DNA from 2 places in the Carboxydothermus ferrireducens DSM 11255 genome. Region 1 is predicted to be linked to the other one. Evidence: a T-box and tRNA genes for the amino acid it is inferred to sense, from the RefSeq annotation. Region 1 holds a T-box; the other holds one or more tRNA genes.
The links. The T-box of region 1 lies ahead of CARFE_RS0102060 (valine--tRNA ligase). A T-box ahead of a tRNA ligase gene usually reads a tRNA of that ligase, here a tRNA-Val.

Region 1 (3,411 bases):
TCGGCCAGGGCGCCAGCATTATCGTCTTTCCTTCATGGGGAAGTCTTTGCCAGATTTCTTCGGTAATAAACGGCATAAAGGGATGGAGTAACTCCAGGGTAGTCTTTAAAACCGCATACAATACTTCCCGGGCGGTATCCCCACCGGGCATTTTCCCGTATAAACGGGGCTTGGTAAGCTCCACATACCAGTCGCAAAACTCATCCCAGATAAACTCGTACAGTTCCCGGGCCGCTTCCCCTAACTCATACTCGTCCAAAAAAGCAGTTACCCTGTCAATTACAGCGTTTAACCGTGCTAAAATCCAGCGATCCGCTAAGGTAAGCTCTTCCTGCTTTATTCCCTGAGGAGTAAATCCTTCGAGATTCATTAAAACAAAGCGGGAAGCGTTCCAGAGTTTATTGGCAAAGTTTCGGGCCCCATCCAGTCGCTCAAAGTGAAATCTTAAATCATTCCCGGGAGTGTTGCCGGTTACCAGCATAAACCTTAAGCTATCGGCTCCGTGGCTTGCAATAACTTCTACCGGATCAACCCCGTTACCCAGGGACTTACTCATTTTTCTCCCCTGGGCATCTAAAACAAGACCGTGGATTAAAACTTCCTTAAAAGGTACTTCTTTCATGAATTCCAGGCCCATAAAAAGCATCCGGGCCACCCAGAAGAAGATAATATCCCGGCCGGTAACCAGAACCGAGGTTGGATAGTAGTACTTCAGTTCTTCGGTATTTTGGGGCCAGCCCAGGGTGGAAAAAGGCCAGAGAGCCGAAGAAAACCAGGTATCCAGCACATCGGGATCCTGATGGACCTTGGTACTCTGGCATTTAGGACAGCTTTTTACTTCTTCCCTGGAAGGGATAACTTCACCGCATTCGTCACAGTACCATACGGGAATCCGGTGACCCCACCAGAGCTGCCGGGAAATGCACCAGTCCCGGATGTTATACAGCCAGTTAAGATAAATTTTGGTAAAGCGTTCCGGCACAAACTTCACTTTTCCCGTTAAAGCCGCTTCTATGGCCGGCTCCGCCAGAGGCTTCATTTTGACAAACCACTGTTTGGAAAGCCGCGGTTCGATAACCGTATCGCAACGGTAACAATGACCAACAGAGTGTGTTATCTCTTCCTCCTTAACGAGAAGGCCCAAATCTTTTAAATCTTCAACTATTTTCTTACGCGCCTCATACCGGTCAAGCCCCCGGTACTTTCCGGCGTTTTCATTCATTACCGCATTATCATCTAAAACTACTACCTGCGGCAGCTTATGCCGAAGTCCCACTTCAAAATCGTTGGGATCATGAGCCGGAGTAATCTTCACCGCTCCGGTGCCAAACTCCTTATCCACATACTCATCGGCAATAACCGGTATCGGCCGGTTTACCAGAGGTAAAATCACGTTTTTGCCGATTAGCTCCCGGTACCGCTCATCTTCCGGATGGACCGCCACCGCCGTATCGCCTAACATGGTCTCCGGCCGGGTAGTTGCTACGGTAAGATACCCGCTGCCGTCTTCCAGAGGATAGTTAATATAGTAAAGTTTTCCTTCTCTTTCCAGATGCTCTACTTCAATATCGGAAATAGTGGTTTTACAGTGGGGACACCAGTTGGTAATGTAGTAGTCCCGGTAAATAAGCCCTTTTTCGTAAAGGCGTAAAAAAACCTCTTTTACCGCCTCGGAGCAACCTTCATCCAGGGTAAACCGTTCCCGTTTCCAGTCGCACGAAGCTCCAAGGGTTCTAAGCTGTTCGGTTATGCGGTTACCGTAATTTTCTTTCCAGGCCCAAACCCTTTCTAAAAACTTTTCCCGGCCCAAATCATCTTTGGTAAGTCCCTCTTTTCGCAGTTCTTCCTCTACTTTAGCCTGGGTGGCAATCCCCGCATGGTCGGTTCCCGGAAGCCAGAGGGTATTAAAACCCTGCATTCTTTTGTAACGGGTAAGGATATCCTGCATGGTGTTATCCAGGGCGTGCCCCATGTGAAGCTGACCGGTAACATTGGGCGGTGGCATAACAATACAAAAAGGTTCCCGTTCATCGGGTTCGGTATGGAAAAAGCCATTTTCCTCCCAGTATTTATACCATTTTCTTTCCACTTCCTGGGGAGAATAAACCGAAGGTAAGGTCACCGTCATTCCTCCTTTTCTCTTTATGTTGTATCATATCAACCATTATAGAAAAAGCCCCTTTCACCCAAGGGCGAAAGAGGCACTTTCCGCGGTACCACCTTGCTTCCGGGATACAACGCTCCCGGCACTTTATAGCTATAACGGGCATAACCCGGTGAAAGGTACTGGCTTCCCCTTCACAATCTTAGGGGCGACGTTCCCGAAGCCTGCCAGGAAAGCCTTTCAGCCCAGGGGCTTTCCTCTCTGCATGGAGGCATTTCGGTACTCCTCCCCGGCATCATTTTTTCCTTTTCGCTTGGAAATTATTTTATATTTTTCCCGGGAAACTGTCAACTTTAAACAAGTTGCTGCATAACAGTTTTTTTAGGGTGATATTATGAAAAAAATCATTGGTAGCATCCTTTTGTTAGTTTGTTTGATATTTGGAATATTTTTAACACTAAAATTAAACAAACAAACTATTTACGGACTTTTCTTACCCAAAAATTCCCCCCATTTCTGGTTACTGTATTATTTAACCGATAAGGGCTACTGGGAGTTATACGGAACTAAAGTTAAAGTTGTGGATAATTTAGACCAGGCAGCATTAATCGCCGTAAAAGCATCGGAAAAAATCCCTGCCGGCTATAAAATACTTATAAAATTGTCAAACTTCGAGCCGTACTCAATTTATCTAAGAAATCCTGCTCAAAATTTTTCTTTCAAAAATAAAGCGATAATTCTTCCTCCCAGGGGAAGTAAACAGTACCGGGATGTAGTGGATTTTTTATCCCGACAGGGGATAAAACCATATAAAGACTACACCCCTTACTTCGATTTACCGGAAGAAATAAAAGAAGAAGCATTTATGGCCGGTATTGGAAATCTTTACATTGCTTCCACCTTAACTCCCCTGAAAAAATTAACTCCCTTCGCGGTTATTAAAGCCCCGGATCTTGCTGTTTTAGCGGTAAAAGATGATATCAAATTTAAGGACTTACAAAATATTATTTCCGCCCTTTATCACGGACAAAAAGCTTTTTACCAGAACCCTGAAGCCACCGCTTTTTTATCCCTTGCCCCCGTAACACAGCAAAAGCTGTTTCTTTTCCTGAATAATGAGGGGTTTTTCTCAAAAAACCTTTCCTTTAACCCGGCAACCGTGGCCATAGCTCAGCAATACTACAATAACCCTCAGGGCCCTTTTTTCCAAAGCTCTTTTTACACAAAACTTTTGCAGCAAATCAGGGAAAAAGTTAGTTTTACCGATCTACTCCTTTTTGTTTTTCAAAAAATCTTTTCATAAAAAG
Region 2 (3,411 bases), 110 kb from region 1:
TTCTCCAAAGGATAGATATCGTACGCCACCTCTTCATAGGGATGGACTTTTAACATAGCCTTTACCACTTTTGCTAAAAGTCTTTCCGGAACAATTGTTTCGATCTTAACTTCTTCTACCCTTTCCAGCTTTCCCACCGCACCGATATACGGATTTGTACCTTCAAGGGGTAAAAAAGTCCCAATACCCCGGGTGTTAAAAGTACAGTGAGAATAATTGCCGATAAAACCCGCTCCTGCAGCTCCCATCGCTTCTCTAACCGTCTCCCAGTGGGATTCCGGAACAAAAACGGAAAGTTTATAAAGTTTCTCAAAAATTTCCTCCCCCAGGGGCTTAACTTCCTGAAGTTCTAAAAGCTCTGCTAAATAATCGTTTATTCCCCCGAAAGCCACATCTAAATTGGTGTGAATGGCATACACCGAAATTTGCTTTTCCAGAAGTTTTAACAGGGGCAGAGCTTCCTTTCGCTCAAAAGTCAGGGACTTAAGCGGTTTAAGAAAGAGGGGATGGTGGGTAATTATTAAATCAACCTTTTCGTTTAAAGCAAAATCAACGGTAGCTGCGGTGATATCCAAAGCCAGTAAGACCTTATGTACTTCCTTTTCAAAATAAATCTGCCAGCCGGGATTATCCCACTCCATTGCCAATTTCCGTGGAAATTTTTCTTCAATAACCGCCGCTATTTCCTGCGGATGGGCCAACTTTTTAACACCTCCTCAAGATAATTTAAAATCTCACTAATTTCCCTAACCTTTTCTAAATCTTTCACTTGCGCCTTTTGTAAATTAATCAGGATTTTCCGGTATTTTTCTTTTTGCCCTGCTAAATATTTTTTCGTAAGTTCATCCCTACTCTTAAGCAAGACCGGTCCTAAGCCAATTTCAACGTTATCTAAATTCTCCATTTTACCGGCCTCAGCAACAATAACTTCGTAAAGTCTGCTTTTTTCTTCCACCAGTTCCTCGGCAATAATTCGGTAACCTCTTGACACCAGTTTTAAGCGTAAAGCATAACTATCCGTCATCGGTTGCAGGATAAGGCGAACTTCCCGGGCAATTTCCGGTCGACCTTCGATAATCCGCGCAATAGTATTCCCACCCATACCCGCAATTACCACACTTTTAACTTCCCCCGGTTTTAAAGGAGATAACCCGTCTCCCTGTCTTAACTCAATTTTTTCCAAAAGCCCGTATTCTTTAACTTCGCTCTGAGCGTGATTCAGGGGCATTTCATTTAAATCGGTAGCAATTACTTTTGGACAGATATTGTGGATTACTAAATAAATTGGTAGTTTTGCATGGTCCGTACCAATATCCGCTGCAGGTTCACCGGTAATTACGTGTTTTGCTAACGCTTTTAATCTTTCCGTTAACTCCATTTTTCCTCCTGAGTAACTTTTTAAATATGTTTAATTATATTTTCAATAATTATACAGCATCTTCCTCAAAAAAGGTAGTAAAAACAAAAAACCCCAAACCTTACAGGTTTGAGGTTTATATTCCATGGTGGGCGGTGACAGGATCGAACTGCCGACCCCCTGCTTGTAAGGCAGGTGCTCTCCCAGCTGAGCTAACCGCCCCTGGTGACCCCACCGGGATTCGAACCCGGGTTACCGCCTTGAAAGGGCGGTGTCTTAGGCCTCTTGACCATGGGGCCACATACTCTTAACTTCGAGCCTTCCGGCCTTAACATGGTGGGCCCACCAGGATTTGAACCTGGGACCTACCGGTTATGAGCCGGCAGCTCTACCGCTGAGCTATGGGCCCGAATTTCATTTGTTACCGCGACATGATTTATTATATGAGATATTTTTAATTTGGTCAAGAAGTTTTTTAAAAGATTTTTGTGGTATTTTTTACTTCTATTCCAGAAAATCTTTCAGCTTTTTACTCCGGCTTGGATGGCGAAGTTTTCGTAAAGCCTTGGCTTCAATTTGGCGAATCCGCTCCCGGGTAACACCAAAGATCTGCCCGACCTCTTCTAAGGTCCGGGCACGACCGTCATCCAGGCCAAAGCGAAGTCTTAGGACCTTTTGCTCCCTTTCGGTTAAAGTTTTTAAAACCTCATCTAACTGTTCCCGCAGTAAAGTGTAAGAAGCTTCTTCTACGGGAGCTTTGGCATCGGGATCTTCGACAAAATCTCCGAGGTGAGAATCTTCTTCCTCTCCAATCGGTGTTTCCAAAGACACCGGTTCCTGGGCAATTTTCATAATCTCCCTTACTTTATCCTCAGAAATACCCATTTCCTTGGCTATTTCTTCCGGGGTAGGTTCCCGCCCAAGTTCCTGGAGAAGATTTCTCGAAACGCGAATTAATTTGTTTATCGTTTCCACCATGTGTACCGGAATTCTAATGGTCCGGGCCTGGTCAGCTATAGCCCGGGTTATGGCCTGTCTTATCCACCAGGTAGCATACGTGGAAAACTTGTAACCTTTACGATAATCAAACTTTTCCACCGCTTTTAATAAACCAAGATTGCCTTCCTGAATTAAATCCAAAAACAACATGCCCCTGCCCACATACCGTTTGGCAATGCTTACCACAAGGCGCAAGTTGGCTTCGGCAAGTTTCCTTTTAGCTTCTTCATCGCCTTCTTCCTTCCTTTTGGCAAGCTCTATTTCTTCTTCCGGCGTTAGCAAGGGAACGCGGCCGATTTCTTTTAAATACATCCGGACCGGATCATCGATAGCAATCCCTTCCGGAATGGTTAAATCTAAATCGACCTCGTCAATGTCGGAAGGCTTAAAATCAACGTCGTCATCTAAGCTATTAATAGAATCAAGCTCCAACTCCGGTATTTCCGGTACCACTTCTATTCCCTGGTTGGCCAAGTATTCGTACAGTTCATCGATTTGTTCCGAATTTATATCGACGTTTTGTAAGCTGTCAAGTAAATCATTATAGGTTAAAACGCCGCGCTTTTTACCTTTTTCAACAATTTCCATAAGCTTTTCATTTTGCATTATTTCCTTCATGCCGCATTCCCCCCTTTCTTCGTTAGTTTTTTTGGGTAAGTTCCTGCAGTTTGTTTAATAATAACTGGAGTTTTTCCCAGTTTCCTTCTTTTTCCGCTAAAGATATTTCCAATGTTAACCTTTGAACTTGCTGCTTTTTATAATGTTCTTCAAGATAGCGAACATACCCTTCATAAAGGGTCTTCGGATCCCCTTCCGGGCAGTTAATCCTTAAATAGGTCATGTAACTATATAATGGATCTTCCCGGTCAGGGAACTTATTTTCCTTTAGGTAATTAAAGACTTCCTGGTTTTTTCCCTGAAACTCATAGAAAAAAAAGTCATTTAAAAATTCTTTTTGATACTCAGGATATTCTAATAACAAACCCAATAACTCACTTTCAACTTTTAAAAGGCCATAATTTTTGTGTTCATTAGTTATATTTTCTCCAAAACTT

Region 2: it has a tRNA-Val gene. The T-box ahead of CARFE_RS0102060 (valine--tRNA ligase) is inferred to sense a tRNA for this amino acid. The anticodon was not compared.

What each region holds. Positions count from the first base shown of each region.
Region 1 is NZ_ATYG01000002.1:124,942-128,352, forward strand. Features, by position in the region: gene CARFE_RS0102060 (valine--tRNA ligase) at 1-2,128, opposite strand, end outside; T-box leader at 2,186-2,409, opposite strand; gene CARFE_RS0102070 (hypothetical protein) at 2,499-3,407, shown strand.
Region 2 is NZ_ATYG01000002.1:19,731-23,141, forward strand. Features, by position in the region: gene CARFE_RS0101485 (Nif3-like dinuclear metal center hexameric protein) at 1-701, opposite strand, end outside; gene CARFE_RS0101490 (tRNA (adenine(22)-N(1))-methyltransferase) at 680-1,378, opposite strand; tRNA gene CARFE_RS0101495 (tRNA-Val) at 1,504-1,579, opposite strand; tRNA gene CARFE_RS0101500 (tRNA-Glu) at 1,581-1,656, opposite strand; tRNA gene CARFE_RS0101505 (tRNA-Ile) at 1,692-1,766, opposite strand; gene rpoD (RNA polymerase sigma factor RpoD) at 1,862-2,974, opposite strand; gene dnaG (DNA primase) at 2,997-3,411, opposite strand, start outside.